3 regions of the Mitsuaria sp. BK037 genome follow, and region 3 is predicted to be linked to each of the others. Evidence: predicted binding sites of a transcription regulator. Region 3 holds the regulator's gene; each other region holds the start of a gene.

What was found. Region 3 encodes HrcA, which represses chaperone genes, less so after heat shock. Its sites were predicted from a motif close to TTAGCACTCNNNNNNNNNGAGTGCTAA; they were not measured.
Region 1: a site for HrcA is predicted at 4,300-4,326, ahead of rpoH (RNA polymerase sigma factor RpoH). Genes of this name have one in related genera too.
Region 2: a site for HrcA is predicted at 8,303-8,329, ahead of groES (co-chaperone GroES). Genes of this name have one in related genera too.

The regions. Positions count from the first base shown of each region.
Region 1 is NZ_JACHYS010000002.1:503,763-514,130, reverse strand. It holds gene FHT37_RS14410 (hypothetical protein) at 1-427, shown strand, start outside; gene FHT37_RS14405 (heme A synthase) at 455-1,663, shown strand; gene cyoE (heme o synthase) at 1,660-2,568, shown strand; gene FHT37_RS14395 (SCO family protein) at 2,616-3,233, shown strand; gene rpoH (RNA polymerase sigma factor RpoH) at 3,333-4,247, opposite strand; gene FHT37_RS14385 (CHASE domain-containing protein) at 4,406-7,171, opposite strand; gene ychF (redox-regulated ATPase YchF) at 7,285-8,379, opposite strand; gene FHT37_RS14375 (FAD-dependent monooxygenase) at 8,527-9,636, shown strand; gene FHT37_RS14370 (DsbC family protein) at 9,677-10,368, shown strand, end outside.
Region 2 is NZ_JACHYS010000004.1:329,735-340,102, reverse strand. It holds partial or broken gene FHT37_RS22460 (transposase) at 642-1,174, opposite strand; gene FHT37_RS22455 (pirin family protein) at 1,222-2,301, shown strand; gene FHT37_RS22450 (ethanolamine ammonia-lyase subunit EutB) at 2,373-3,776, shown strand; gene eutC (ethanolamine ammonia-lyase subunit EutC) at 3,787-4,578, shown strand; gene FHT37_RS22440 (nuclear transport factor 2 family protein) at 4,674-5,015, opposite strand; gene FHT37_RS22435 (LamG-like jellyroll fold domain-containing protein) at 6,078-8,018, shown strand; gene FHT37_RS22430 (DUF3224 domain-containing protein) at 8,065-8,226, opposite strand; gene groES (co-chaperone GroES) at 8,436-8,726, shown strand; gene groL (chaperonin GroEL) at 8,783-10,368, shown strand, end outside.
Region 3 is NZ_JACHYS010000004.1:553,157-563,524, forward strand. It holds gene FHT37_RS23435 (tetratricopeptide repeat protein) at 1-1,490, opposite strand, end outside; gene mutM (bifunctional DNA-formamidopyrimidine glycosylase/DNA-(apurinic or apyrimidinic site) lyase) at 1,582-2,433, shown strand; gene mutY (A/G-specific adenine glycosylase) at 2,445-3,557, shown strand; gene FHT37_RS23450 (hypothetical protein) at 3,707-4,066, shown strand; gene rapZ (RNase adapter RapZ) at 4,076-5,002, opposite strand; gene recN (DNA repair protein RecN) at 4,999-6,726, opposite strand; gene FHT37_RS23465 (NAD kinase) at 6,726-7,601, opposite strand; gene hrcA (heat-inducible transcriptional repressor HrcA) at 7,684-8,697, shown strand; tRNA gene FHT37_RS23475 (tRNA-Ile) at 8,808-8,884, shown strand; gene FHT37_RS23480 (HNH endonuclease) at 9,474-10,349, opposite strand; gene FHT37_RS23485 (very short patch repair endonuclease) at 10,346-10,368, opposite strand, start outside.

The sequences.
Region 1 (10,368 bases), on a different contig from region 3:
CGCGCCGGTGGCTGCCGCCTCGCTCCACGGCCAGTGGCTGCTGACCTACGTGCCGGACCGCGCCTGCGACGAGGGCTGCGAGCGCATGCTGTTCATGCAGCGCCAGCTGCGCGAGATGCTCGGCAAGGACCGCGACCGGCTCGACAAGCTGGTGCTGGTGCCGGACGACGTCGCGCTGACGCCGGCGCAGATCGACGCGCTCACGGCGCATGGCGCGCCGGCGACGGTGCTGCGCGCCCCGCGCGCGGGGATCGAGGCCTGGCTGATGGCCGCGCCCGGGCACCGGATGGGCGAGCACCTGTTCCTGGTCGACCCGATGGGGCGCTGGATGCTGCGCACGCCGGCGACGCCGGAACCGTCCGCGGTGAAGAAGGACCTGGAGCGCCTGATGCGCGCCAACGCCGGCTGGGACAAGCCGGGCCGCTGACGATCGCAAGGAACAGGACCCGCGCGCATGAACGGATTGGCGATCGGTTTCGATTTCGAGCCGCTGCTGGAGCTGCTGGCGATGGCCGCGCTCGTTGGCGCGGTGCCGCTGCTGGCGTGGCAATGGCGCCACCGCGGCGACACGGCCGCGCGGCGGCTGCGCGCGCTGACGGTGCTGGCGACCTTCCTGACCTTCGACCTGATCCTGATCGGCGCGCTGACGCGGCTGACCGATTCCGGCCTGGGCTGCCCGGACTGGCCGGGCTGCTACGGCAGCGCCTCGCCGATCGGGGCGAAGGCCGAGATCCTCGCCGCGCAGACGGCGATGCCCACCGGCCCGGTGACGCACGGCAAGGCCTGGATGGAGATGCTGCACCGCTACATGGCGGGCGGAGTCGGCTTCCTGCTGGTCGTGCTGGCCGGGCTGAGCTGGTGGGTCTGGCGGCGCGGCCGCCGCACCGGCGAGGCCACGCCCTCGCCCTGGTGGGCGACGCTGTCGCTCGCGTGGGTGCTGGTGCAGGGGCTCTTCGGCGCCTGGACTGTGACCATGAAGCTGTTCCCGGCGATCGTCACCCTGCACCTGCTGCTGGCGCTGGGCCTGCTGATGCTGCTGGCCTGGCAGGCCGAGTCCTACGCGCCCAAGCCGCTGCGCTGGCCGGCCGGCCTGCGGCGGGCGGTGCTGGCCTTCACCGGTCTGGCGATCGCGCAGGTGGCGCTGGGCGGCTGGGTCAGCACGAACTATGCGGTGCTGGCCTGCCAGGATTTCCCGACCTGCCAGGGGCAATGGCTGCCGCCGACCGACTTCCAGCACGGCTTCACGCTGTGGCGGGAACTGGGCCGCGGCGCCCATGGCGACTGGCTGCCCTTCGAGGCGCTGACCGCCATCCACCTGGCGCATCGCGCTGGCGCGATGGTGGTGTTCGCGGCGCTGCTGGCGCTGGCCTGGGCGCTGTGGCGCCAGGACGGGCAGCGCGGCCCGGGCGGCCAGGGCGCCGGCGGCGAAGGCCGCCGCTGGGCGCGCCGCCTGCTGGCGGTGGGCGGATGGCAGCTGGCCTCCGGGCTGTCCAACGTGGTGCTGGGCTGGCCGCTGGTGGCCGCGCTCGCCCATACCGGCGGCGCCGCGGCGCTGCTGCTGATGTGCGCGATCCTGCTGGCGCGGCTGCGTGCCGGCAGATCGTCGACCGTGATCGAGCCGGCGGCGCAGCGCGCCGGCCTCCTGACGATGGGTTCGAAATGAGTTCCGCGACGCAGGCCGCCATGCCCTCCCGCTGGTGGCAGTTCTACCAACTGACCAAGCCCAAGGTCGTGCAGCTGATCGTGTTCTGCGCGGTCATCGGCATGGCGCTGGCGATCCCCGGACTGCCGCAGGGCGACGAGTGGGTGCGGCTGATCGCCGGCACGGCCGGCATCTGGCTGGTGGCGGGCGCCGCGGCGGCCTTCAACTGCCTGATCGAGCAGCACATCGACGCCAAGATGAAGCGCACCGCCTGGCGCCCGACCGCGCGCGGCGAGCTCAGCCGCAACCAGACGCTGCTGTTCTCGGGCGGGCTGTGCGCGCTGGGCTCGGCCATCCTGTACCTGCTGGTGAACCCGCTGACGATGTGGCTGACCTTCGCCACCTTCGTCGGCTACGCGATCGTCTACACCGTCATCCTCAAGCCGATGACGCCGCAGAACATCGTGATCGGCGGCGCCTCGGGCGCGATGCCGCCGGTGCTGGGCTGGGCCGCGATGCGCGGCGAGCTCGGCGCCGAGGCCTGGCTGATGTGCCTGATCATCTTCCTGTGGACGCCGCCGCACTTCTGGGCGCTGGCGCTGTACCGCAGCGAGGACTACCGCAAGGCCGGCCTGCCGATGCTGCCGGTGACGCACGGCAACGCCTTCACGCGGTTGCAGATCTTCCTCTACACCTGGATCCTGTTCGCGGCGACGCTGCTGCCCTTCCTCACCGGCATGAGCGGCTGGCTCTACCTGGCCGCGGCGATCGTGCTCGGCCTGATGTTCTGCCATCACGCGTTCAAGCTCTGGAAGGCCTATTCGGAGGCGCTGGCGCGCAAGACCTTCCTGTTCTCGATCCTGCACCTGTCGCTGCTGTTCGGCGCGCTGCTGCTGGATCACTACCTCAGTCCCTGGCTCGGCTGAGCCGCGGACGCGCGCGCTGGCGACCTTCCTACGGATCGGATGTGCTGATGATCTCGCGACGTTTTCTCGGACTGGGCGCGCTCGGCGCGGTGGGCGCGGCGCTGCTGGCGGGCTGCGACAAGCTGGGTTTCTCCTCGGCGCCCAAGGCCAGCTTCCAGGGCGTGGACCTGACCGGCGCGGCCTATGCGCGCGGTTTCAGCCTGCCGGACCAGAACGGCCGCACCCGCACCCTCGAGGACTTCAAGGGCAAGGTGGTGGTCGTGTTCTTCGGCTTCACCCAGTGCCCCGACGTCTGCCCGACGACGCTGGCCGAACTGGCCCAGGTGAAGAAGGCGCTGGGCGCCGACGGCGACAAGGTGCAGGGCGTGTTCATCACCGTCGACCCCGAGCGGGACAAGCCGGAACTGCTCAAGGCCTACCTGGAGAGCTTCGACCCGGGCTTCGTCGCGCTGCGCGGCTCGCCCGAGCAGCTCAAGGAAGTGGCCAAGGAGTTCAAGATCTACTACGCCAAGGTCCCCGGCAAGACGCCCGACAGCTACACGATGGACCACACGGCCGCGAGCTTCCTGTTCGACCCGCAGGGGCGGGTGCGGGTGTTCTCCCGGTATGGCGCGGGGGCGACGGCGCTGATGTCGGACATCAAGGCGCTGATCGCCGGCCAGTGAGCGCGACCCCGCAATGAAGAAGGCCCCGCATCGCGGGGCCTTTCTCGTGGTGCTGGCGACGGTCGCCAGCGGGCCGCCGTCAGAAGGGCTCAGGAGGGCTCAGGCGGTCTCGGCGACCATCGCCTTGCGCATCTTCTTCATCGCCGCGACCTCGATCTGGCGGATGCGCTCGGCGGACACGCCGTATTCGGCGGCCAGCTCATGCAGCGTCATGCCGCCCGAGCCGTCGTCGTTCACCTTCAGCCAGCGCTCCTCGACGATGCGGCGGCTGCGCGGATCCAGCACCTCCAGCGCCTGCTGCAGGCCGTCGCTGGCCAGGCGGTCGCGGGAGCGCGACTCGATCACGCGGGTCGGCTCCTGCGTGTCGTCCGCCAGGTAGGCGATCGGCGCGAAGGTCTCGCCGTCGTCGTCGGTCTGCGGCTCCAGGGCCACGTCGCCGCCGGACAGGCGCGTCTCCATCTCCAGCACGTCCTCGCGCTTGACGTTGAGCTCCTCCGCCACGCGGGCGATCTCGCTTTCGGTCAGCGACGCGCGCTGCTGGTTCTCGGCACCTTCCTTCAGCGCGTGCTTCATCGAGCGCAGGTTGAAGAACAGCTTGCGCTGCGCCTTGGTCGTCGCGACCTTGACCATGCGCCAGTTCTTCAGGATGTACTCGTGGATCTCGGCCTTGATCCAGTGCATGGCGTACGACACCAGGCGCACGTTCTGGTCCGGGTCGAAGCGCTTGACCGCCTTCATCAGGCCGACGTTGCCTTCCTGGATCAGGTCGCCCTGCGGCAGCCCGTAGCCCAGGTACTGGCGCGAGATCGACACCACCAGGCGCAGGTGCGACAGCACCAGCCGGCCGGCCGCCTCCACGTCGCCCTTTTCCTTCAGGCGCGTGGCGTAGTCCTTTTCTTCCTCGGCCGTCAGCAGCGGGACGCGGTTGATCGCCGTGATGTACGCATCCAGGTTGCCGAGCGACGGCACCAGGGACCAGGGATCGCGCACCTTCAATGCAAGGCTGTTGGACATGTGTTCGTTTCTCCTGTCTCGGGCCGGTCTTCCGGCTCGATGGCTGGGGATATTAGCACTCATGGGCGGCGAGTGCTAAAGCTCCCAAAAACAGGTCAGTCCGGGAAGGGCTACCTGCCTAAATCAGTGTGAACTTGCCGTCTTAGGACCGACTTAAGTTATTGATTTGCCGAAGAAACCGGCAGCAGGAAGCTGAAAGTGGCCCCCTTGTCCGGCGCGCTGTCCACCTGGAGCTGGCTATCCATCAGCGCGAGCAGGCGCTGCGTGATGACCAGCCCGATCCCGGTGCCCTCGATGGCGCCGACCTCCCGGCCCAGGCGGTTGAACGGTTGGAAGAGCTGCGTCTTCTGGGCATCGCTCAGGCCGGGGCCGGTGTCGGCGACGCTCAGTTCGACCATCGAGTCCCCCACCCGCCGGGCGCGGAGCCACACCCGCCCGCCGGGACGGTTGTACTTGACCGCGTTGCTGAGCAGGTTGGTCAGCACCTGCTTGAGCCGGGTGGCGTCGGCGCGCAGCTCGCAGGCGTCGGAGTCCAGCTCGACCTCGATCGACACCCCCAGCCGCCGCCGCTGCGACTCGACCATCGCCAGGCTGTCCGCCGCGATCGGCTCCAGGTCGAGGTGCTCGATCCGCACGCGCAACTGGCCGGCGTCGAGCCGCGACAGGTCCAGCGTGTCGTCGATCATCTGCAGCAGGTGCCAGCCCGATTGCTGGATCTGCGCCAGCCAGCCGCGCTGCCGGGGGCTGAGGATGGGGTCGTGGTCGGCCTCGAGCAGCTGGGCGAATCCCAGCATCGCGTTCAGCGGCGTGCGCAGCTCGTGGCTCATGCGCGAGAGGAACTCATTCTTGGCGCGGTTGGCGGCGAGCTCGGCCTCGTGCACGCGCTCCAGTTCCGCCAGCCGCAGCTGCTCGCCGATGTCCTCGACGACGCCCAGCAGCCGGTAGGGCTGGCCCTGGGCATCGCGCAGCAGGCTGACGGTGGCGCGCACCGTGATGACCTGCCCCTGGGCGCCGATGTAGCGCTTGATGCGGCTGTAGCGGCCAAGTTCGCTGCGGATCAGCGCCATGCCCAGCCGGCTGTCCTCCGCCCGGTCGTCAGGGTGGGTGATCGCCATCACCGAGCGCGCCTTCAGTTGCTCGACGCTCATGCCAAGCAGCTGGCAGAAATAGGGGTTGATCTCCTGCGGCCGCGCCTGGAGGTCGCAGGACACCACGCCGATGGGCGCATGCTCGACGATGGTCCGGAAGCGCTCCTCGCTGTCGCGCAGCCGCAGCCGGGCTTCTTCGACGCGACGCGCCACGCGGGCCGTGGTGCCGGTGATGGTGAGCAGCAGCAGGCCGAGCAGCGCGGTGCCGGTGAGGCCTGCGATCGCGAAGGGCAGGGCGGTGCTGCCCTCGAGCGCCGGCAGGCCGGTGGGGCTGTAGACGACCAGGCGCCAGGCCCGGCCGGCGAAGTCCAGTTCGCGCGACTGGCTCGGCAGCGCGGCGGGCAGTTGCAGGCAGCGCGCGTCGCCGGCCAGCAGCGGGCGCTGGCCGCCGGGCGTGGCATCGAGCAGGCAGTAGTCGAGCCGGCTGGCGCGGGCCGGCAGGGCGCCGCGCAGCAGCGCTTCCGGGCGCAACGTGGCGAAGGCCACGCCCAGCGGACGCCGCGGACGCCCGGTCGCGTCGCGCGGCTCGGTCGAACCGCCCTCGTACAGCGCGCGGTAGACCACCACGCCCATCAGGGTCACGCCGACGTCCTGCGACAGCGGGAAGCTCTCGGTGGCCGCCGGCTGACCGGTGGCGATGGCGCGGTCCTGCGCCGCGCGCGCCTGCGGGATGCTGCGGATGTTGGCGCCCATCGCCGCGCGGTTGCGGGCATACGGCGCGATCAGGCGGATGGGCAGCAGCTGGTCGCGGTCGGGCGGCAGGTCGCCGGGCCGGCGGCGCTCGAAGACGCGGTAGTTGAGGTAGCCATCGGCTTGCGCCGCGCGCTCGAACGCCGGCACCTCCTGCGGCCGCAGCAGCGGCGCCCAGCCGACCGCATGCACCGCGCCGCCGGCGCGGGCGCGCTCGGCATGGGCGCGCTCGAAGTCGGCGCGGCTGATGTCCGGGGCCACCAGCAGCAGGCTGTGGTTGGCCTCCAGCGCCGTCAGCGGCATGGACAGCGTGTCGGCCAGCGTGTTCAGCGCGTTGGTCGCCTCGAGCTCGAAGGCCTGGCGGCGGCGGCCTTCCTCGTTGTCGGCGACGTGCCGGGTGGCGGCGAACAGCAGCGCGCAGGTGACGACCAGCGGCAGCGCCACGCTGAGCCGGCGCGGCGCCCAGTGCCGGCGCGGCAGGCCGAACAGCGCCAGCGACACCGGCGCCCCGATCAGCACCCCGATCGCATCGCCGACCCACCAGCCCACCCAGTGCGACGCGACCTGCGACGGTCCGATCGCGCTGGTGAGCCACAGCGCCGCGACGCCGATGCTCGGCGCGACGAGGCAGGCGACGCCGGCGGTCGCGGCAAGGAAGCGCAGCAGCTCGGCGGGCTCGCACAGCGGCGGATGGGGGCCGGTCCAGCGCCGGGCCAGCGCCGCGCCCAGCCAGGCCTGCAGCGCGCCGCCGACGGCAACCAGCAGGGGCTGCAGCAGGTCGAGGTGGCCACGTTCCATGCCGATGGTCAGGCTGACGGCCGCGCCGCCCAGCGCGATGCCCGGCAGCACGGCCGGTCCCCAGCGCAGCGCCGCGGCGACCGCGAGGCCCGCGGCGGGATAGATGGGCGAGACGAAGTCGGGCGGCAGGATCAGCCGCAGCGCCAGCACGCCGAGGACGGCGTAGGCCAGCGCGAGGGCGGCATTCAGCGCCGCGAGCCGCGCCAGCGAGCGCCGCGGCGGCGAATCCTCCGGCGCATGAGGACCGGGAGCGGCGGCGACGTTCGTGGAAGAAGGCGCTTCGGTCATGGGCACCAGCGTAGCGCCGCTGTGCGCATGCCGACACGCAGACTTGCCCGCTGCCGGGAGCCTGTCACGCGAATCCCCGGCACCCCACCGAAGCGAGGGGGCGGGGAGGTCGGTCAGACGTTGAACAGGAAGTTCAGCACGTCGCCATCCTTGACCACGTACTCCTTGCCTTCCGCGCGCATCTTGCCCGCGTCCTTGGCGCCCTGTTCGCCCTTGAACTGGATGTAGTCGTCGAAGCCGATCGTCTGCGCGCGGATGAAGCCGCGCTCGAAGTCGGTGTGGATCACGCCCGCGGCCTGCGGCGCGGTGTCGCCGACGTGGATGGTCCAGGCCCGCACTTCCTTCACGCCGGCCGTGAAGTAGGTCTGCAGGCCCAGCAGCTTGAAGCCCGCACGGATCAGGCGGTTCAGGCCCGGCTCGTCCTGGCCCATCTCGGCCAGGAACAGCGCGCGGTCCTCGTCCTCCATCTCCGACAGCTCGGCCTCGGTCTTGGCGCAGATCGCCACCACCGGGCCGTTCTGCGCCGCCGCGTATTCCTTCAGGCGGTCGAGGAAGGGGTTGTTCTCGAAACCGTCCTCCGCCACGTTGCCCACGAACATCGCCGGCTTGGCCGTGATCAGGCACAGCGGCTTGAGCACCACCAGCTCTTCCTTGCTGAAGTCGATCGTGCGCACCGGCTTGCCCTCGTTCAGCGCCGCCTCGCACTTCTTGAGCACTTCCACCAGGCGGGCCGCGTCCTTGTCGCCGCCGGCCTTGGCCAGCTTCTGCGCGCGCTGCAGGCCCTTTTCCACCGTGCCCAGGTCCGCCAGGCACAGCTCGGTCTGGATCACCTCGATGTCCGAGATCGGATCGACCTTGCCGTTGACGTGGATCACGTTGGGATCCTCGAAGCAGCGCACCACGTTGACGATCGCGTCGGTCTCGCGGATGTGCGAGAGGAACTGGTTGCCCAGGCCTTCGCCCTTGGACGCGCCCGCCACCAGGCCCGCGATGTCCACGAACTCGACGATCGCCGGCACGATGCGCTCGGGCTTGACGATCTCGGCCAGCTTCTGCAGGCGCGGGTCCGGCAGCTCGACGATGCCGACGTTGGGCTCGATCGTGCAGAAGGGATAGTTCTCGGCGGCGATGCCGGCCTTGGTCAGCGCGTTGAAGAGGGTGGACTTGCCGACGTTGGGCAGGCCCACGATGCCGCATTTGAGGCTCATGGTTGGCTTTCGGGGGAAATGCTGTTCGGGCCTGCGGCGACGCGCGCGGGCGAAACTGCCATTTTAGTCAAGCCGCCAGTCCGCGGCCGACGCCCGCTCAGCCATTGCCGGCGATCGGGGCCGTCCCGCTGCCTACAATCCCGGCCCATGGAAAAGTTCGACGTCCTGGTTCGCGGCAGTGGCTGCGTCGGCCGCAGCCTGGCGCTGGCGCTGGGCGCCCGCGGCCTGCGCGTGGCGCTGCTGGCCCGGCCGACCGCCCCGCGGTCCTCCGCCGATGTGCGCGCCTATGCGCTGAATGCGGCGTCGGTCGCGCTGCTCAGCCGCCTGCGCGTCTGGGAAGGCCTGGCCGAGGACGCCCGTACCCCCGTCCACGACATGCGCATCCACGGCGACCGCGCGGGCGCCGAGCTGCACTTCAGCGCCTGGCAGCAGGGCGCCGGCGAGCTCGCCCACATCGTCGACGCGGCCGCGCTGGAGGACCAGCTCGATGCCGCGCTGCGCTTCGCTCCGCACGTGCAGCGCGTCACCGAGGCGGTGCCCGCCGCGCTACAGGCGCTGTGCGAAGGCCGCGACACCGGGGCCGCCGAGGAATTCGGCGTCCATTACGAGCGCCACGACTACGGCCACCTGGGCGTCGCCGCCCGGCTGGTCGCCAGCAAGCCGCACCAGGGCCAGGCCTGGCAGTGGTTCCGCTCGCCGGACGTGCTGGCGCTGCTGCCCTTCGACCGGCCCGAACCGGGCCACGGCTATGGCCTGGTCTGGTCGCTGCCGCACGAGGAGGCCCGCCGCCTGCTCGCCGCGGGCCCGGCCGAATTCGAATCCGCCCTGCTGGAAGCCACCGGCGGCGCCGCGGGCACGCTGCGCCTGGCCGGTGACCGCCAGGCCTGGCCGCTGCAGCTGTGCCGGGCCGACCGGCTGTGCGGGCCGGGCTGGGTGCTGCTCGGCGATGCCGCGCATCTCGTCCATCCGCTGGCCGGCCAGGGCCTGAACCTGGGCCTGGCCGATGTCGAGGCGCTGGTCGACGTGATCGCCCGGCGTGAATCCTGGCGCAGCCTCGGCGACGAGAAGCTGCTGCGCCGCTACGCCCGGGCCCGCGTCGCGCCGACCTGGGCGATGGGCGAGCTCACCGACGGCCTGCTGCGCGGCTTCGCCAGCCAGGCGCCGGTGATCGCCCGGCTCCGCAACGAGGGCCTGCGCCTGGTCGACCGCGCCGGCCCGCTCAAGAAGTGGCTCACCGCCCGCGCGCTCGGCCATTGACACGCCCGCGCCGCCTCCCGACCGTCTTCGAAAGTCCCCCATGAAGTTCACGACCTTCCCGATCTCCCGCCAGTCGCTGGCACTGGCCGCGGCGCTCGCGGTGCTCGGCCTGACCGGCTGTTCGGCCCAGGCCAACGAGGACACCATCCGCAAGAACCTCGCCGCGGCGATGCCCAAGGAGATCAAGATCGACGAGGTCCGCCCCAGCCCGATCGCCGGGCTGTGGGAGGTGCGCATCGGCAACGAGATCCGCTACAGCGACGCGAGCGGCCAGTACCTGATCGAGGGCGACATCCTCGACCTCAAGAACCGCCGCAACGTGACGCAGGAGCGCCTGGAGAAGCTCTCGTCGGTCGACTTCGCCACGCTGCCGCTCAAGGACGCGATCGTCTGGAAGAAGGGCGACGGCAAGCGCCGCATCGCCGTCTTCGCCGATCCGAACTGCGGCTACTGCAAGCGCTTCGAGAAGTCGCTGCAGGAGGTGGACAACATCACCGTCTACACCTTCGTGATCCCGATCCTGGGCGGCGACTCGCCCGAGAAGTCGCGGGCCGCCTGGTGCGCCAAGGACAACACGCTGGCCTGGCGCAACTGGATGATCGACGGCTACGCGCTGCCCAAGGCCGAGGCCGCGTGCGACGTCGCCGCGATCGACCGCAACCTGGCGCTGAGCCAGAAGATCCGCGTGACCGGCACGCCGGCGATCCTCTTCGAGGACGGCACCCGCGCGCC
Region 2 (10,368 bases), 220 kb from region 3:
GACGTTTTCAGCTTTGACGCACTATTGGAGCACATCTTGGCTAAAAGAGCGCTTGCATGACCACGGGCGATATCACCCCCAATATTCAACATGACGACTTATCTTCCTCAATACCGCGCGCCCATAGAGCTGGGCAGAGAGCCCATGGCAGGACCTGACGAACCCAGGGGCGCCGCGCATGAAATATTCATCGATGTCGGTGGCAATTGGACAAGCGAGCGGCATCCCACCTTCCTCGACCTGTGGTCCGCCTCCGCTGAAAGGAACAATACTGTCGAAGTGATTGATTTGCCGAGCCCCCCGCCCGCCCGCAGCCCTTGAATCGTCCACAGCGATCGAGCGGCCCAAGCGTGCCGGACACGCAGGAGACCAGATGACATCCTGCCGCTCCTCGCGCACGACTCGGAGGGCCGCGAGCGCTTCGCCGAGCCTCGCCCCACATGACGCGATCATGGTCCGCCTGTCCGACGTCATCAAACGCCAGCACTGCTCGCCATGAAGATCAACCGGTTAGGGAAGTTCTGCACAACAGGTTGGCCGATGCCTCGTGGCCGGGATGAAGGGGCCCGCCGAACTCGTTGGCGGCTGGCGGCATGACTTCATCGGGTTTGCGGCATCGATCGCGGGCTCGCAGCCCGTTTTCAAGCCGCCTTCATGTGCTCCGGACGGACTTGTCCATCCAGCGCCATCAACTGCCGTCGAGCTAGCCACAGGTTGGTCAGCGCGAACAGGGTGTGCAGCTGCGCCGTGTTCTTCGTCAGCCCGCGGTAGCGCACCTTGGTGTGTCCGAACTGGCGCTTGACGACCCGGAAGGCGTGCTCGACTTTGGCCCGCACGCTGGCCTTCAGGTGCTCGATCTCGTCGATGAGCCGCCCGAGCCGGCCCTCGTTCTCAGCGGGCTTGCGCGAACTCGGCCGCCGCGCGATCTGCCAGTCCACGCCCGGCTTGGCGTCGGGGCGCTCAGCCCGAACCACTGTTGCATGTAGTGGATACGCAGCATCGCCTCGATCGCGAACGGCGGGCGGTCCGTCTTGCTCTTGGGCCAGTGCGGCTCGATGATTTCCACGAGGACCTTCCACGGCACCACGCGCTCCATCTCTTCGAGGAACTCCCGCTTGCGCGTCTTCTTCGTCGAGAGGTTCAGGCTGACCGCCGCCTTCCAGCATGCCCCCAGCACGATGCACGATTTCGCGTTAGGGTGAGGGCCCTTGGGGCCCCGCCATGACCACCCTCCGCACCGACCTCTCCGCCTCTCCCGTCCTCTCCGTTCAGCCCCTGGGCATGCCCTGGGACACGGTCGACCCCTTCCTGTTCTGCGTGCACCACGACGACGCCTATCCGCGCGGCAACGGCCGGTACGGCCCGGATGCTTCGCTGCTGGCGGGCCGGCAGATGGGTTCCGACTTCTCGCGCAAGGACGGCTGGAGCATGTACCACGGCCAGCAGGTGCCTGGCTTCCCCGCCCACCCGCACCGCGGCTTCGAAACCGTCACCATCGTGCGCCAGGGCCGCATCGACCATTCCGATTCGCTGGGCGCCGGCGCGCGCTTCGGCGGCGGCGACGTGCAGTGGCTGACGGCCGGCAAGGGCATCGTCCACGCGGAGATGTTCCCGCTGCTGCACACCGACCGTCCCAACCCGCTGGAGCTGTTCCAGATCTGGCTCAACCTGCCCGCGGACAGCAAGATGGTGGAGCCGCACTTCACGATGTTCTGGTCGCAGGACATCCCGCGGCACACCTTCGTCGACGACGCCGGACGCGCGACGGAGGTGGTGGTCATCGCGGGCGCCCTGCCGGACGCCGCTCATGCCGGCGCGACGGTGACCAAGCCGCTCGCGCCGCCGCCGGACTCGTGGGGCTCGCGGCTGCATTCGGACCTGGCCATGTGGACCCTGCGCCTGGAGCCCGGCGCGCAATGGACCTTGCCCGCGGCACTGGGCGACGGCACGCGACGCAAGCTGTACTTCTTCGCCGGCGGCCGCATCACGATCGGCGACGAGCCCGTGACCGTCGGCCATTCCATCGAGGTGCGGGCCGGCCTCGACGTCGTGCTTGTCAATGGCGAAGAACCCGCCGAGTTGCTGATGCTGCAGGGCCGTCCCATCGGCGAGCCGGTGGCGCAGTACGGCCCCTTCGTCATGAACACCGAGCAGGAGCTGCGTCAGGCCTTCGAGGACTACCGTCGCACCGAGTTCGGGGGCTGGCCGTGGCCGGACCCGGCCCCGGTGCACGGCGACCAGGAGGACCGATTCGCGCGGCATGCGGACGGCCGGACGGAGCGGCCGCCGGCGCAGGACTGAGTCACCGCCAGCGAGGCGCCGGTCACACGATCGGACAGGGACACGGTTAAGCTGGACGCAAGGAGGCAGCGATGAATGTTTCCCAGCGCGTCGGCGCCATCAGCTACCGTTTCGACAGCCTGCGCGAGCTGATGGCCAAGGCCACACCGGAGCGTTCGGGCGACCGGCTCGCCGGCGTCTGCGCCGGGTCTGAGCAGGAACGCGTCGGCGCGCAGATGGCCTTGGCCGATCTGCCGCTGAAGACCTTCCTCAGCGAGGCCCTGATCCCATACGAGGACGACGAGATCACCCGACTCATCGTCGACGGCCACGACGCCGCGGCCTTCCAGCCGATCACCCACCTGACGGTCGGCGGGTTGCGCGAGTGGCTGCTCTCGGACGCGGCGGACACCGCGGCGCTCACGCGCCTGGCGCCCGCCCTCACGCCCGAGATGGTGGCTGCGACCAGCAAGATCATGCGGAACCAGGACCTGATCCTGGTCGCTCGCAAGTGCCAGGTCGTCACACGCTTTCGCAATACGCTGGGACTCACGGGCAGGCTGTCTACGCGCCTGCAGCCGAATCATCCGACCGACGACGCCAGCGGGATCGCCGCGAGCGTGCTTGACGGTCTGATGTACGGCAGCGGCGATGCGGTCATCGGCATCAATCCCGCCACCGACAACCTGACCCAGGTCGCGCATCTGCTACGCCTGCTGGCGGAGGTCATCGAGCGCTTCGAGATCCCCACCCAAAGCTGCGTGCTCACGCACGTGACCAACACGATGCAGTGCATCGAGCGCGGCGCGCCGGTCGATCTGGTGTTCCAGTCCATCGGCGGCACGGAAGCGACCAACCGCGGTTTCGGTGTCGACCTGAAGCTGCTGGCCGAGGCGCGCGCGGCGGCCTTGTCGCTGGCGCGGGGCGCCTACTTCGACGACGGCCAACGCGGGCAGCACGTGATGTACTTCGAGACCGGCCAGGGCAGCGCGCTGTCCGCCGGCGCGCACCACGGTTGCGACCAACAGACCCTCGAGGCCCGGACCTACGCGGTGGCGAGGCACTTCGAGCCGCTGCTCGTGAACACGGTGGTCGGGTTCATCGGGCCGGAGTACCTGTACGACGGCAAGCAGATCATCCGGGCCGGGCTGGAGGACCACTTCTGCGCCAAGCTGCTGGGCCTGCCGATGGGCTGCGACATCTGCTACACGAACCACGCGGCGGCGGATCAGAACGACATGGATGTGCTTCTCACGCTGCTGGGCGTGGCGGGCTGCAACTTCATCATGGGCATCCCGGGCTCGGACGACGTGATGCTCAACTACCAGACCACCTCGTTCCACGACGCGCTGTACGCCCGCCGGGTGCTGGGCTTGCGCGCCGCGCCGGAGTTCGAGCGCTGGCTCGAACGCATGCGCATCGCGCGACCCGGCGCGCCGGGGCATCTGGTCGACGCCATGTCCCCGGCCTTCGCTGCCTTGCTGCCATCGTCGTGAGCGAAACACCATGAGCGACGCGATCACTCCCAATCCCTGGCACACGCTGCGGCGCCACACGCCGGCGCGGATCGGGCTGGGCCGAGCGGGCGTCAGCCAGCCGACGGTGGCGCACCTGGCCTTCCAGTTGGCCCATGCGCAGGCGCGGGACGCGGTGCATCGCGAGCTGGATCAGGTGGCGCTCGCGGCGGCCCTGAACGAGGCCGGGTTGGAGACGCTCGATCTGCACAGTGCCGCCGCGGATCGGGCGGCGTACCTTCAGCGACCGGATCTCGGTCGACGGCTCGACGACCGGTCGACGGCCGTGCTGTCCTCGCTCGATGCGCAACAGCAGCCGGATCTGGCGCTGGTCGTGGCCGATGGCCTGTCCGCGTTGGCGATCGAGCGGCATGCGGTCCGGTTCGTCGAAGCGCTCCGGCCGCTGCTCGCCGACGGCTGGCGTTGGTCGCCCGTCGCCATCGTCCGTCAGGCGCGCGTCGCGATCGGAGATCCGATCGGTCAAGCGCTGGGAGCGAAGCTCGTCGTGGTGCTCATCGGCGAGCGCCCTGGATTGAGCTCCCCCGACAGCATGGGCGTCTACGTCACCTGGGCGCCTCGCCCCGGCCGCGTGGACGCGGAGCGCAACTGCATCTCCAACGTGCGACCGGAAGGATTGGCGCCGGCCACCGCGGCGGCGCGGCTGGCGTGGTTGCTCCAGGAAGCGCGGGCTCGTCAGGTGACGGGTGTTGCGTTGAAGGATGAAAGCGTGGAAGTGGCGCCGGCGGTCGAGACTCGGGAGCCGTTCCGGCTCGACAGGCGCTGATCGCGGAGGCAGCGGCCGCCGCGGATATCGATGGCTGCGTCCGATGGTTCCGACCGTTGTCAGGTTGATCGGACTCGGTGGGCGGCTCCGGGACGCTAGACGACGAAAGCGCGCAGTTCAGCCAACAAGCCATCACGGAAGCGCCAGACATCGCAGTACTCATGCCGGGAGGCTTCCCCCTTGTCGTCCTTGAGCGTGATCTCGCCGATCGCAATGACGAAGTCGCCCTCTGCCACCATTCGATGGACGTCGAACTCGGGGGGCTCGCGATAGGTGTCGGCCATCCACTTGCGAACGGCTTCCTTGCCCCTGAGCGTCCGCTCGCCGACAAAGGTCCACTCGGTATCCTCGGTGCAGAACTGCAGGAATCCTTCGAAGTCGCGCTTGACGATGGCTGCGTTCGCCTTCTCAAGAATCGATTTATGGGCGTGAGACATGCAGGTTCTCCTGGTCAGATCGGTCCCAACAACAACGGCAACCCGCTTGCCATCTGGATCCGTGTCCGTGTCCTGTCGCAAGGCGTCTCGTTCGACACGACTTCTGTAATTCCCGTTGCGGCGCCGTTACCTCATGTAGCGAATTCCAGGGGCACCGCATTCAACGCCCGACCTATCATGCCGCCGCAACGATTTAACGCTAAATCGCCGCAAACACTCGAGTAGCCCGGCATCTCGCTGCAATCGGTCATCGACGCCAAAAGCGGCTCGACGTCGTGCTGGCTCGCAGCGAGGGGGAGCGCAAGGCGGGTCGCACGACGCGAGAGAGGGGGCTCGCCATGGCGACGCTGCAGCCCGGTGTGGCCGGCGCCGCCACCGTGATGCGTGAACCGCGCCAGCCAAGCCATCCGGTTGCGTGACGAAGTGGCGAGATCAGCCACGCGATCACGCGCCGTTATGACTGCCGCGCACGCCGGCCATAGCGTGGCGCACTTCAACAAGACCACCGCAATGACGATATTCAGACCCGGGGCGGAGCACGCGGCCCTTGACGACTTTCCGGACGCGCACCGGCGCCTGCTGACCTTGGGCGTCGGCCTGTTCCCGATCCTGCCGCTTCTGCCGGGATGCGGCGGCGGCCCGGTCAGCGAGGCGGGTACCCCGTTGCTCGGCGGAGCGGATGAAGCGGCGGCGGGCATCGGGACGCCGCCGCCGCCAGACACGACACCGGATCCTCGGCCCGACGATCCGATTCCAGCCCCCGCGCCGGCGCCGGCGCCCCCTCCCGCCCCGACCGAGCCCATGCCGCCCGCCCCGGCTGCGCCTGCACCCGCGCCTTCACCGGCGCCCGCACCCGCACCCGCACCTGCGCCTGCACCTGCACCTGCACCTGCACCTGCACCTGCACCTACACCTGCGCCTGCACCCGCACCTGCACCTGCACCTGCGCCTGCGCCTGCGCCTGTGCCTGCACCTGCACCTGCGCCCGCACCGGCACCCGCGCCTGCGCCAGGCGGGCTGGTCCATCCGGGGCTGCTTCATACGCAGGCGGACCTTCAGCGCATGCGCGATCAGGTCGCCGCCGGCAGGCAGCCGTGGCTCGGCAGTTGGAACCTGCTGCTCGCCGCGCGTCGTGCCGAGCTGGGCGTGAAGCCCTCACCGCTGGAAGTCGTGAGTCGCGGCGGAACCGGCGAGAACTTCTGGGTGATGGTCACCGACATGATGCGCGCGTATCACCTCGCGCTGCGCTGGAAGGTCACCGGCGACGAGGCCTATGCGAAAGACGCGGTGAAGTTCCTCAATGCCTGGTCGTCGACCTTGAAGCGGCTGGCCGGCGATTCCAATCGTTACCTGGCGTCGGGCCTCTACGGCAACCAATGGGCCAATGCCGCCGAGGTGATGCGCACCTATCCGGGTTGGGCCAAGGAGGACGTCGCACGGTTCCAGACCATGCTGCTCAACGTGTTCTATCCGGAGTGCCACGCGTTCCTCACCGACCACAACGGCACCGAGATCAGAAAGGTCACGCACTACTGGGCCAACTGGGACCTGGCGAACGTCTGCAGCATGTATGCCATCGGCGTGTTCTGCGACCGACAGGACATCGTCGCTGAGGCCAGCAACTACTACAAGAACGGCCGGGGCTGTGGATCGCACGGCAACAACGTCTACTACCTGCATCCCGGCTACCTGGGCCAGTGGCAGGAAAGCCACCGCGACCAAGGACACTCCACCCTTGGCATCGCGCTGGCCGGCATGCTGTGCGAGATGGCCTGGAACCAGGGCGAGGACCTCTACGGGCTCTGGAACAACCGCCTCCTCGCCGGTGCGGAGTACGTCGCGAAGACCAACGTCCTGGTCGGACCGCCGCCCGACTACATCGCGTACCCGATGCCCTTCACCCCCTACACCGGCGTCCATGGATCCAGCACCACGGTGTCCGGTGGGGACAACCCTCGCCCCTGCTGGGAACTCATCCTCAACCATTACGTCGCCCGCAAAGGCCTGTCGGCCCCATGGACCCAGAAGATGGTGAACAAGCAGCGTCCTGAACGGGTGGACGGTGGGGATTCGCCGGGCCTGGGATCCTTGCTTTACGTCCGTGACGCCGTCGCGCCCGCCCGGCCGAGCGGCCTGAGCGCCGTCCTCCATGAGGGCAAGGTGCTGATGTCGTGGTGGGGCAGCGCCGATGCAACGGACTATCTGGTGCAGCGCGCGAGTTCCTCCGCCGGCCCCTTCACCACCCTTGCGCGAGTGACCGACCCGCGCACCTACACCGACGCACCGGCTGCGGGCACCTGGTACTACCGCATCAGCGCCGTCACCGGCCAGGGCGAGCGGGTCGGGGCGGACACCCTGCGCGTGGCGGTGCCCGGAGAACTGTGGCTGCATCTGCCACTCAACGGCAGCACCGATGACCTCAGCGGCAACGGCCGATATGGCGTGCTCATGGAAGGCGCGACCTGGGGCGAGGGGCGCAACGGCAGCACCTGCGTCGTGTTCGACGGCCGCCGTGCCCATGTGCGCCTGGTCGATGGCGTGGTGTCGGCATTGGGCGACTACACGGTGGCGATGTGGGTCTACTGCGACAACACCGGCCCCAGTTCGCGCTTCTTCGATTTCGGCTCCAACGACGTGTCGTACATGGCGCTCACCCCGCGGGAGTCGACGCGCCCGCCCGTCCCCAGCCTGATGCGCCTCATGTCCACACGCAATCAGTTCTGGATGCCGTCGCCCTTGGCGGCGCCCATTCCGCCCAACGGTCGCTGGACCCATGTGGCCATCACGCTCTCTGGCACGGTCGGCACGCTTTACGTCGACGGCTCACCGGTCGCCACCAGTCCCGAAATCTGGATGGCGCCCTATCAGTTCGGCCACACGACGCGGAACTGGCTGGGACGCTCGCAGTACGGGGGCGATCCATTCTTTAAGGGGCGGATGCAGGACTTCCGGATCTACAGCGGAGCGCTGACCGCCGCCGCCGTTGCGAACCTCGCCCGCTGACAGCCTTGCCCCCGCCCTTGGGCGGGGCAAGGCGAGCGCGGAAGCTTCACGTCAACTCATACGCCAGCTCAGAGAAATGCCGCCCGTCCCGGATGTCGACGCTCAGTTGCCCGCTGAGCCCGGTCAGCCCGCCGGTCCCTGAATCCGGCACCACCTGCACGGTCAGTGTCGGCTGGCCGCGGTTCATCTCGCCGGTGTGCATCAGCACGAAGCTCCCCTCCCAAGTTAGCTGAATGTCGACACCCGCCCTTGAAAGCGCCAAGCCCGTCCATATAATCTCCCTGCTAGCACTCGCGTCGGTCGAGTGCTAACAAGCCCCACGACGTCCCTCGCGGGGCTTACTTCTTGTGGGGGTTGGCCAGTGCGAGAACCGCACGGCGGGCCCTTGAAGCAAGTCCGCACAGTCAAGGAGATCTGATGAAACTGCGTCCTCTGCACGATCGCGTGATCGTTAAGCGCCTGGAAAACGAAACCAAGACGGCCTCCGGCATCGTCATCCCCGACAACGCCGCCGAGAAGCCCGACCAGGGCGAGGTGCTGGCCGTCGGCCCGGGCAAGCGCAACGACAAGGGTGAATTCATCGCCCTGAACGTCGCCGTCGGCGACCGCGTGCTGTTCGGCAAGTACAGCGGCCAGACCGTCAAGGTCGACGGCGAAGAGCTGCTCGTGATGCGCGAAGAGGATCTGTTTGCGGTCATCGCCAAGTAATCGGCGACCACCCTCACAGACCCCATTCATCTAGATAGAGATTCGGAGAGATACACATGGCAGCAAAAGACGTTGTCTTCGGCGGCGAAGCCCGTGCCCGCATGGTCGAAGGCGTGAACATCCTGGCCAACGCGGTCAAGGTCACGCTGGGTCCCAAGGGCCGTAACGTGGTGCTGGAGCGCTCGTTCGGCGCCCCCACCGTCACCAAGGACGGTGTCTCGGTCGCCAAGGAGATCGAGCTCAAGGACAAGCTGCAGAACATGGGCGCCCAGATGGTCAAGGAAGTCGCTTCCAAGACCTCGGACAACGCCGGTGACGGCACCACCACCGCCACCGTGCTGGCCCAGGCCATCGTGCGCGAAGGCATGAAGTACGTGGCCGCCGGCATGAACCCGATGGACCTCAAGCGCGGCATCGACAAGGCCGTCGCCGCCCTGGTCGAGCAGCTGAAGAAGGCCTCCAAGGCCACCACCACGTCCAAGGAAATCGCCCAGGTCGGCACGATCTCGGCCAACTCCGATGACTCGATCGGCAAGATCATCGCCGACGCGATGGACAAGGTCGGCAAGGAAGGCGTGATCACCGTCGAGGACGGCAAGTCGCTGGCCAACGAGCTGGACGTCGTCGAAGGCATGCAGTTCGACCGCGGCTACCTGTCGCCCTACTTCATCAACAACCCGGAGAAGCAGTCGGCGATCCTGGACAACCCCTTCGTCCTGCTCTACGACAAGAAGATCTCCAACATCCGCGACCTGCTGCCGACGCTGGAAGCCGTAGCCAAGGCCGGCCGTCCGCTGCTGATCATCGCGGAAGAAGTCGACGGCGAAGCGCTGGCGACCCTGGTGGTCAACACCATCCGCGGCATCCTGAAGGTTGTCGCCGTGAAGGCCCCGGGCTTCGGCGACCGCCGCAAGGCCATGCTGGAAGACATCGCCATCCTGACCGGCGGCAAGGTCATCGCCGAGGAAGTCGGCCTGTCGCTGGAGAAGGTCACGCTGGCTGACCTGGGCCAGGCCAAGCGCGTCGAAGTGGGCAAGGAAAACACCACCATCATCGACGGCAACGGCGCCGGCGCCGACATCGAGGCGCGCGTCAAGCAGATCCGCGTCCAGATCGAGGAAGCCACCAGCGACTACGACCGCGAGAAGCTGCAGGAACGCGTGGCCAAGCTGGCCGGCGGCGTGGCCGTCATCAAGGTCGGTGCCGCCACCGAAGTCGAGATGAAGGAGAAGAAGGCCCGTGTCGAAGACGCGCTGCACGCCACCCGTGCCGCCGTCGAGGAAGGCATCGTGGCCGGTGGCGGTGTCGCGCTGCTGCGCGCCCGTCAGGCCGCTGGCGACATCAAGGGCGACAACGCCGACCAGGACGCCGGCATCAAGCTGATCCTGAAGGCCATCGAAGCCCCGCTGCGCGAGATCGTCTACAACGCCGGCGAAGAAAGCTCGGTCGTCGTCAACAACGTGCTGGCCGGTTCGGGCAACCACGGCTACAACGCCGCCAACGGCACCTATGGCGACATGATCGAGATGGGCATCCTGGACCCGACCAAGGTGACCCGCACCGCGCTGCAGAACGCCGCCTCCGTGGCCTCGCTGATGCTGACGACCGAGTGCATGGTCGCCGAAGCGCCGAAGGATGAGTC
Region 3 (10,368 bases):
TAACCCAGGGCGTTGTACGCGTGGTAGTGCTGCGGCTTGAGCTGGATGACCTTCTGCAGCAGCGCTTCCATCTCCTGCGCCCGGCCGAGCTTCTCGGCCATCATCGACTGCTCGTAGATCAGGTCCGCATCCTCGGGCGACTGCTTGATCGCCTGGCCGAGCAGGTCGTAGGCGGCCTGCCACTGCTTGTTTTCGCGCAGCAGCTGGGATTCGGCCAGCACGCGGGCGCGGCGGTCCTGGTCGCGGTCGGCGGGCAGTTGCCGCAGCAGTTCGCGGCCCTCGTCGAGCCGGCCCTGGCGCGCCAGCAGCGAGGCGCGGCGGTAGGCGATGTCCAGGTTGCCCGGCGCGGCCTCGATGCCGGCCAGGCGCTTCTCGGCGGTCTTGAAGTCGCCGCGCATCTCCGCGGCCTGCGCCAGCAGCAACTGGCCCTGCTGGCGGGCTTCCTTGTCGGCCTTGTCCAGGCCGGCCGCCGCGATCGCGCGCTCGGCCAGCGAGGACGAGTCGCCGCCGGGCTTGTCCACCAGCTTCAGGTAGCGCTGCAGCGCGGTCTCGGCCGCGTCGGGATGCTGCAGGTCCAGCTCCAGCGCGCCGAGCGCCAGCCAGTGGGACGCATCCTCGGGCGACTCCTGCGTCAGCACGCGGAACTCCCGCGCGGCGTCGCCGGGCCGCTGGGCCCGCGCCAGCGCGCGGGCGTAGGCCAGGCGCAGCGCCTGCTTGTCGGGTTTGGCCTGCAGCTCGGCGGTGACCAGCGCCTCGGCCTCGGGGCGGCGCGGCAGCAGCTCCAGCGCCATCAGCAGCGGTTCCTCGCGCTCGGGGAAGTCCTTGGCGGCGGCGCGGACGTGGATCAGCGCGGTCTCGTAGCGGTCCGCGTTCTTGGCGAGCTGGGCCAGCACCAGCAGCGACGAGAAACGCGTCTCCGGCTTCGCGGCGGTCTCGCGCAGCAGCGGCTCGAAGGCCTCCAGCACGCGCGCCGGTTCCGGGCTGCGCTGGAACAGCGCCGGCAGCGCCGCGATCAGCGCGCCGCGGCCGTCGGCCGGCGTCAGCGCCAGCAGCGAGCGCAGCACCGGCGGGATCTCGGCCGGGCGGTTCAGCAGCGCGAGCAACTGGATCTGCGTGCGGTGCGCCTCCAGCGAAGTCGGCAGCGCCTCGCGCCAGGCGCGGGCGGCGATGGCGGCCTGGTCGCCGGCGCGCGACTGCAGCGCGATCTGGACCACGCGGCGGAACAGTTCCTCGTCATTGCTGCGGCGGGCGGCGTCGAGCAGCACCTGGTAGGCGACGCCGGCCTGGCCGCCCTGGAGCTCTAGCTCGCCGATCAGCAACTGGTAGAACATCGGCGCGTCGAGGTCGGAATTGACGACCGGCGCCGAGGCGGCGGAGGCGGGCGCGTCGGCCGCGGCCGGCGCTTGCGGGGGCTGGGTCTGGGCGTGGGCGGCGCAGCTCAGGGCGAGGGCGGCTGGGAGCCACCAGCGGTGGCGCACGAGGGCGGGCATGAGGAACTCCTGAACTGGGCGGGAAGGCCTGACGGGCAAGCCGCGGACCATTCTAGGGAAGCGGCGCGGGCGCCGCGCCTATGATTCCGGGATGCCCGAGTTACCGGAAGTTGAAGTTACACGACGAAGTTTTGCGCCGGCCATCGCCGGCGCGCGCGTGCTGGACGTGCGGCTGGGAAAACCACTGCGCTGGCCGCTGGGCGTGGCGGCGGAACGGCTGGTGGGGCGCCGGGTCGGCGAGGCCCAGCGCCGCGGCAAGTACATCTGGCTGCCGCTGGTGGCGACGGCCGAGCAGCCCGGCCATCCGGACGAGAGCGGCGGCGGCCTGTTGCTACACCTGGGCATGTCGGGCTCGCTGGCCTTCCGCGAGCAGCCCCCCGCCGCGGGGCCGCACGACCACTTCGAACTGGTCACCGACCGCGGCGTGCTGCGCCTGACCGATCCGCGGCGCTTCGGCGCGGTGGTCTGGTCGGACGGACTGACCGTCGAGCCGGCCGCCAAGCTGCTGGCCCGGATCGGGCTGGAGCCCTTCGACATCGAATTCCACGGCCCCTACCTGCATGACGGTTTCCGCGGCCGGCGCGTCGCGGTGAAGCAGGCGATCCTGGCCGGTGACGTGGTCGTCGGCGCGGGCAACATCTATGCGTGCGAAGCGCTGTTCCTGGCCGGCGTCGATCCGCGCCTGGCGGCGGGCAAGCTGAGCCGGCCGCGCGCCGCCAAGCTGGCGGCGGCGCTGCGGCAGGTGCTGGGCGAGGCGCTCGAGGCCGGCGGCAGCACGCTGCGGGACTTCAAGGATGCGCACGGCGTGGCGGGCAGCTTCCAGATGCAGGCGCGCGTCTATGGCCGCGAGGGCGAACGCTGCCGCGCCTGCGGCACGCCGATCCGGCGCATCGTGCAGGGACAGCGCTCGACCTTCTTCTGCCCGGTCTGCCAGAAGCGATGAACGCCAGAGCGATGAGCGCCAGAACGCCAGCCAAGACGCAAGCCTTGAGAACGACGCCCGACTCCCCGATCTCCGATGCCGACCTGGACGCCCGCGTGGCGGCGCTGCGAGGCGACTTCGCCCCGCGGCTGCTCGCGTGGCAGCGCCGCGAGGGGCGGCACGACCTGCCGTGGCAGAACACGCGCGACCCGTACCGGGTCTGGCTGTCGGAAATCATGCTGCAGCAGACGCAGGTGACGACGGTGCTGGGCTACTACAAGCGCTTCCTGGAGCGCTTCCCCGACGTGGCCGCGCTGGCCGCGGCGCCCAGTGACGAGGTCATGGCCGCGTGGGCCGGGCTGGGCTACTACAGCCGGGCGCGCAACCTGCACAAGTGCGCGCAGGCGGTGGTCGAGCGCCATGGCGGCGCCTTCCCGCGCAGCGCCGCCGAACTGGCGGAGCTGCCGGGCATCGGGCGCTCGACGGCGGCGGCGATCGCGTCCTTCTGCTTCGGCGAGCGCGTGGCCATCCTGGATGGCAACGTCAAGCGCGTGCTGGGCCGGCTGCTGGCCTTCGACGGCGACCTGTCCTCGGCCGCGCAGGAGAAGCGCCTGTGGCGCCAGGCCGAGGCGCTGCTGCCGTCGTCGCCCGAGGACATGCCCGCGTACACGCAGGGCCTGATGGACCTCGGCGCCAGCCTGTGCGCGACGCGCAGCCCGCAGTGCCTGCTGTGCCCGGTGGCGGCGCTGTGCACCGGGCTGGCGCAGGGCGAGCCCACCCGCTATCCGGTCAAGACCAAGAAGCTCAAGCGCGGCCAGCGGGAGAGCTGGTGGCTGTGGCTGGAGCACGAGGGTCGCGTCTGGCTGCAGCAGCGGCCGGCCGAGGGCGTCTGGGGCGGGCTCTGGACGCTGCCGCTGTTCGACGACGAGGCCACGCTGACGGCGCAGAGCGCCGCGCTGGGCGTGGCGGCGCCCGAGCCGCTGCCGCGCGTCAAGCATGTGCTGACGCATTTCGACTGGCTGCTGCATCCGCGCCGGGCGCTGCTGCCGCGCGAGACGCGGCCGGCGGGCGAAGGCGTGTGGGTCGCGCGCGAGCGGCTGGGCGAGTACGCGTTGCCGGCGCCGCTGAAGAAGCTGCTGGACTGAGGCGGCCGCGCGCTGGCGGCGCCCCCCGGTTTCCGGGTCGGGCGCGGGGTTCCGCCGGTCCCCGGCGGGCGCCGCTCCGTTATGCTCCCGCGATTGCCAGAACGGGCCGCGACAGGCCCGCGCACGCCACCACCGCATTCAGGGACACCATGTCGAACGACGTCAAGCCGGGCCGGGCCGCGGCCCTCAAGAGCGCACTGGAATCGGCTTTTATCGCCGTGCTCGCCAGCGGCGTGTGCCTGTGGTTCCTGATCAGCGAGACGCAGGTGCCCGGCGAGGGCGATCCCGCCAAGCTGACCATGTTCGGCCTGGGCCTGTTCGCCGGCCTGTGCGCGCACTTCGCCTACATGGGCATCGCGCTCAAGCGCGCCGGGCGCAACGTCGTGCTGTGGCTGCTGCTGATGCTGGTGCTGATGCCCTTCGCCTCGGTGGTGCTGGGCATCCTGCTGTTCAACCAGGTGCAGGAGATGGAGCAGGCACGCGAGGAGGGCGGCGCGAGCGCCGTGTGAGCGGACGGCTCAGCGGGCGTCCAGCTCGCGGTGCCGCTTCAGCACCTGGCCGTGATACGCGAACTGCTTGGCCAGCGTCTCGACGAGATAGACCGAGCGGTGCTGGCCGCCGGTGCAGCCGATGGCCACGGTCAGGTAGCTGCGCTGGTCCTGCGCGAAGTTGGGCAGCCACTGCGCGATGAAGGCGCCGATCTGGCTCAGCATCAAGCGCACCTCCGGCTGGCCTTCCAGATAGGCCGCGACCGGCTCGTCGCGGCCGGTGAAGGGCCGCAGCTCGCGGTCGTAATACGGGTTGGGCAGCACGCGCACGTCGAAGACGAAGTCGGCGTCGCTGGGCACGCCGTGCTTGAACGCGAAGGACTCGAACACCAGCGTCAGCGAGGCGCCGCTGACATGCACCAGGTCCCGCAACCAGCCGCGCAGCTGCGCCGGGCGGAGCTGGCTGCTGTCGATGACGGTGGATTCCATCCGCAGCGGCGTCAGCAGCTCGCGCTCGAGTGCGATCGCCTCCTGCAGCGCGCGGTGGGTGTCGCTGTCCTCGTTGCCGACGCGCAGCGGATGCGGGCGGCGCGTCTCGGAGAAGCGGCGCAGCAGCGTGTCGTCGTCGGCGTCCAGGAAGATCGAGCGCAGCGACACGCCTTCCTGGCGCATCGTCTTGATGTGGCCCAGCAGCTGCGGCAGCGAGCCGGCGCTGCGCACGTCCACCGCGATGGCCACGCGCCGCCAGCCGCGCTGGCGCTCCAGGTCGAGGAACTGCGGCAGCAGCTCGGGCGGCAGGTTGTCGACGCAGAAGAAGCCGGCGTCCTCGAGCGCATGCATCGCGATCGACTTGCCGCCGCCGGACATGCCGGTGACGAGCACCACCTCGCCGCGCGGCGAGTTGGCATTGGGCGTGGCCTGAGGCGCCGGTACCGGCGCGGTGTGGGGCGCGCTCATGGCTTGACCTTCCTGCCGGCGGCTGCGGGCGCGGCGGGCGTGGCGGCCGCGGCAGGCGTGGACTTGGCGGACAGGTCCAGCATCTCCTGTGCATGCGCCAGCGAGGTCGACGACAGGCGCTCGCCGCCGAGCATGCGGGCGATCTCGGCGGTGCGGGCCTCGCCGGCGATGGGGCGGACCTCGGAGTTGGTCTTGCCGTCCTTGAGCGCCTTGGCGACGAGGAAGTGGTGATCGGCGCAGGCGGCGACCTGCGGCAGGTGGGTGACCGCGAGCACCTGCACCCGCTGGCCGAGCTGCTTCATCAGGCGGCCGACGGTCTCGGCGACCGCGCCGCCGACGCCGGCATCGATCTCATCGAAGATCAGCGTGCCGGCGCCGCTGTTCTGCTGGCTGGTGGTGACGGCGATGGCCAGCGCGATGCGCGAGAGCTCGCCGCCCGAGGCGACCTTGGCCAGCGGGCGCGGCGTGCTGCCGGCGTGGCCGGCGACGAGGAACTCGGCCGATTCCATCCCGAAGCCCTGCGGCTCGTCCTGCGCCAGCAGCGCGACCTCGAAGCGGCCGCCGGCCATGCCGAGCTGCTGCATCGCCTGCGACACCGCGTTCGACAGCGCCGGCGCCGCCTTGGCGCGCGCGGTGCTGACGGCCTTGGCTTCCTTCTGGTAGCGCTTGAGCGCGTCGGCTTGGCGGGCCTGCAGCGCATCGAGGTCGGAGGCGGCGTCGAGCTGCGCGAGTTCGGCCTTCCATTCGGCGAGCAGCGCCGGCAGCTCGGCCGGCTGGCGGCGATAGCGGCGGGCGAGCGTGACCCAGGCGGACAGGCGGTCGTCGAGCTGCCGCAGCCGGTCCGGATCGAGGTCGGCGGCATGCAGGTAGGCGCCGAGGCTGTGCGCGGCGTCCTGCAACTGGGCTTGCGCGCCCAGCAGCGCGTTGACCGTGTCCTGCAGCCCGGCGTCGTAGCCGAGCACGTCCTGCAGCGCGGACAGCGCTTCGTCGGTCAGCGACTCGGCGTTGATCTCGGCCTCGGCGATGCGCTCGAGCGCGCCGCGCGCGGCGTCCATCAGCGATTGCGCATGCGACAGGCGCTGGTGCTCCGCGTTGAGTTCGTCCCACTCGTCGGCGCCGGGCGCGAGGCGGTCGACCTCGCCGATCTGCCAGCTCAGGCGCTCATGCTCGCGCGCCAGGTCGGCCTGTTTGGACTGCGCGGCGCCCAGCGCCTCGCTGGCCTGGCGCCACTCGGTGAAGGCGGCGGCCATCGGCCGGGTCTCGATCTGGGCGAAGCTGTCCAGCAGCTCGCGCACGCTGGCCGGGCGGGTCAGGCCTTGCCAGGCGTGCTGGCCGTGGATGTCGAGCAGGTGCTCGGCCAGCTCGCGCAGCTGGGCGACGGTGGCGGTGCCGCCGTTGATCCACGCGCGGCTCTTGCCCTGGGCGTCGATGACGCGGCGCAGCAGCAGCGTGTCCTCGGCGCCGTCGGTGGTGTCGAAGCCGGCTTCCTCCAGCCAGGCGGCGAGGGCGGCGGGGCGGTCGAACTCGGCGGAGATCTCGGCGCGGGTGGCACCCTCGCGCACGACGGCGGCGTCGCCGCGCGAGCCCAGGGCCAGCTGCAGCGCGTCGATCAGGATGGACTTGCCGGCGCCGGTCTCGCCGGTGAGGGCGGAGAAACCGGCGGCGAAATCCAGCTCCAGCGCCGGGACGATGACGAAGTCCTTGAGGCTCAGGCGGCGCAGCATCAGGTGTTTCCTTCGTTCCAGCGGAGCTTGCGGCGCAGCGTGGCGTAGTAGGACCAGCCGCGCGGATGCAGGAAGGGCGCGCGGTGCTGGGAGCGGCGCACGGTGATGCAGTCGCCGTGCAGCAGCGAGGCCAGGGCTTGCATGTCGAAGTTCACCGAGGCGTCGCGGCCGGCGACGATGGTCAGGCGCACCTCGCCGCTGTCGGGCAGGACGATGGGGCGGTTGGAGAGCGCGTGGGACGCGATCGGCAGCAGCACCCAGCCGGCGATGCCGGGGTGGAGGATGGGGCCGCCGGCGGACAGCGCGTAGGCGGTGGAGCCGGTGGGGGTGCCGACGATGACGCCGTCGGCGCGCATGTTGGCGACGAACTCGTCGCCGACGTCCACGCGCAGCTCGACCATGGCGGCGGTGGCGCCGCGGGAGACGACGACGTCGTTCAGCGCCACGCCGGAGAAGATCTGCTCGCCGTCGCGGAAGACGGCGCCTTCGAGCAGGGAGCGGTGTTCGATCTCGAAGTCGCCGGCGAGGATGGGGGCGAGGGCGTCGCGGAACTGGTCGGCGGAGATGTCGGTGATGAAGCCCAGGCGGCCCTGGTTGATGCCGACCAGCGGCAGGCCGTAGCGGGCGACCTGGCGGGCGAAGCCGAGCATGGTGCCGTCGCCGCCGACGACGATGGCCAGGTCGCACTGGGTGCCGAGTTCGGCGTGGGTCAATGCGGGGAAGGCGGTGATGCCGGTGCTGTCGGCGGTTTCCTGTTCGAGGGAAACATCCAATCCCTGGGAGGCGACAAAATCGGCAATCTCTTCCAGGATGGGCCGGATGCCCCGGGACTGGGGTTTTCCGACGATGGCCACGTGACGGAAGCGCTTGGACATAGCGCGGAATTACACCACAGCGAGGTGGCGGGGCCGGGGGCTGGGAAGGGGTGCCGCTGGTGGCTTCACTAGAATGAAAAACATGCTCGACGACCGCGCGAAAACACTGCTGAAGGCTCTGGTGGAGCGGTACATCGCCGACGGCCAGCCGGTGGGCTCCCGCACGCTGTCGAAGGCGTCGGGGCTGGAGCTGAGCCCGGCGACGATCCGCAACGTGATGGCCGACCTCGAGGAGCTGGGTCTGATTGCCAGCCCGCACACCAGCGCGGGGCGGATTCCGACGGCGCGGGGTTACCGGCTGTTCGTGGACACGCTGCTGACGGCCAAGCCGGGGATGCCGCGCGAGGCGGGCTCCTTCGAAAGCCAGCTGCTGCCGGATCAACCGCAACGGGTGATCGCGAACGCGGCGCAGCTGCTGAGCAGCCTGTCGAGTTTCGTGGGGGTGGTGACGTCGCCGCGCAAGACGGCGGTGTTCCACCACATCGAGTTCCTGCGGCTGGGCGAGCGCCGGGTGCTGGTGATCATGGTGTCGCCGGACGGGGACGTGCAGAACCGGCTGGTGTTCACGGCGCAGGACCTGTCGCAGTCGGACCTGACGGAGGCGAGCAACCGGCTGAACGCGCATTACGCGGGGCTGAGCCTGGACGTGGTGCGGGACCGCCTGCGGCTGGAGGTGGATCAGCTGCGCGGGGAGATCGCCAAGCTGATGAGCGCGGCGGTGGACGTGGGCCAGCAGGGGCTGCAGGAGCACGAGCCGATGATCATTTCCGGCGAGCGCAACTTGCTGACGGTGCAGGACTTCAGCCACGACATGGGCAGCCTGCGCAGGATGTTCGACCTCTTCGAGCAGAAGACGCAGCTGATGCGGCTGCTGGATGTGTCCTCGCGCGCGGAGGGGGTGCGGATCTACATCGGCGGCGAGAGCCAGGTGGTGCCGGTGGAGGAGCTGTCCATCGTGTCGGCGCCGTATGAGGTCGATGGGGAGGTGGTCGGGACGCTGGGGGTCATCGGCCCGACGCGGATGGCCTACGACCGGATGATCGAGATCGTCGACATCACGTCGAGGATGGTGAGCAATGCGTTGTCGCAGAAGTAGCGGCGATGGCTCGGCGGGAGTGCGCTAGCGCACCGTTAGAATCCGCCGCTCCGGTGCAAGGCCGGAGCACGCGAATCCGCCAGGGTTCGTATATGCGCATTACCCCCAGGGGGCCGTTAGCTCAGTTGGTTAGAGCAGAGGACTCATAATCCTTTGGTCACAGGTTCAAGTCCTGTACGGCCTACCAGTCTTATTCATCTCGACAGACGCTTGAATGACCTCGGATATCGAAGTCTTTCGACAGCGGTTGATACTCCGCCTTGCCTCCGGTGCTTCTGAACTAAGTTGCCTGCGCGACTGGAGTCTATTCATCCGCGCTCGCGATGGAAATCGATGTCTCAAGTGCGGAGGAATTAAAAGATTGTCCGCCCATCATATCTTCAGAAAGACTTTTCTGAGGGAGGCTCGATTCGAGCCGGGCAATGGACTGACTCTTTGCTCGAAATGCCACTCCGATATCCATAAAGGGTATAACGGTCGTCCCGACTTCAACCTTCCCATGGATGCGGAAGGCGGAGAAAAGATCGAAATAATAGTAGATATGCTATGGACGCTCCTCAATGACGCGAGGTTAAGAGGGCAACTTAGCGATGAATGGTACTTTCTTAGTGATAGTACATTGGCTGCTCTAAGACTGTTTCAAGGCTTTGGTCTGTCAATCGCCACTCATGGTACGCGCTTGGAACAGGCATTCTGGATTTGGAATCAGGCCCCGCTACACCTAGTCAAAGCGGTACTCGAGGCCAATGGGTTCGGGGCGGATTAAGGCTAGCCCATTAGACTGAAGTCGTCAGCTTGCTCAAAAATTTCTCTCGATGGAGTGCGATAAATTTTGAGTCAGGCGAAAGACTTGCATTTGCCGGAGTGATTAACTTTTTTGATAAATGATGAATTAGGCTATTCGGCAATAGCGGGTGGGTAAGGACGTCGAGGCTTTCGGAAACGGATATTAAATGCCTGTCGAACATCCAGTGAAGCGTGCGGGAAAGTGCGATCCCGTTCTTCAATGTGTCGGGCCCGCCTGAGGCTACCGGAAGAATATGTGCCGCTTCAGCTTCAAAGCTTCCGGCATGATCAACTAGCCTCAATCCGGAGATTGCGCAGCGCCCATCGTAGGCATTGCAGACCTGTGCTCTGAACGCCGAGTCTCGAACTGCCCGATTGAGAAGAACTGTGTGAATGCGTCTATCTGGAAACTGGAATGGTGCACTGTCTCCGGCAAGGTCTAACGCCTGAAGCGAGACAGTTCGTCGAAATCCCGCCCAAACTATTTTTTGAAAGTCTGCATTGGAGAGCGGTCGCATCGATCGCCCGCGAAGATATAGGCCAATCTTTGTCTGATCTGCCAATTCTCTCAGTGCTTCTTCACGGTAATCTTCACCGTCCCGCCAGCGGACTGGTTCGTCAAATCGGAGAAACTGCCGGAGAAATGCGTAGTAGTGGTCAGCGCGAATGGGGTCGGGTCGGATTGCCTCGATATTCGCGGTGGCAATATATGCCTTGCTACCGTGACCGGCCCGAGGCTGGCGTAAAATAATCCAGTCCCCGACGCACTGTTCTGCTATTCGCAGATAACGTCGCGGAAAATGATAACGGCTGGCCATGTCATCGTCATAGGCAGAGTCACTTTTCACGTCGAAGACAGCGTTCATCTCTCTGAGGAAATTTCGA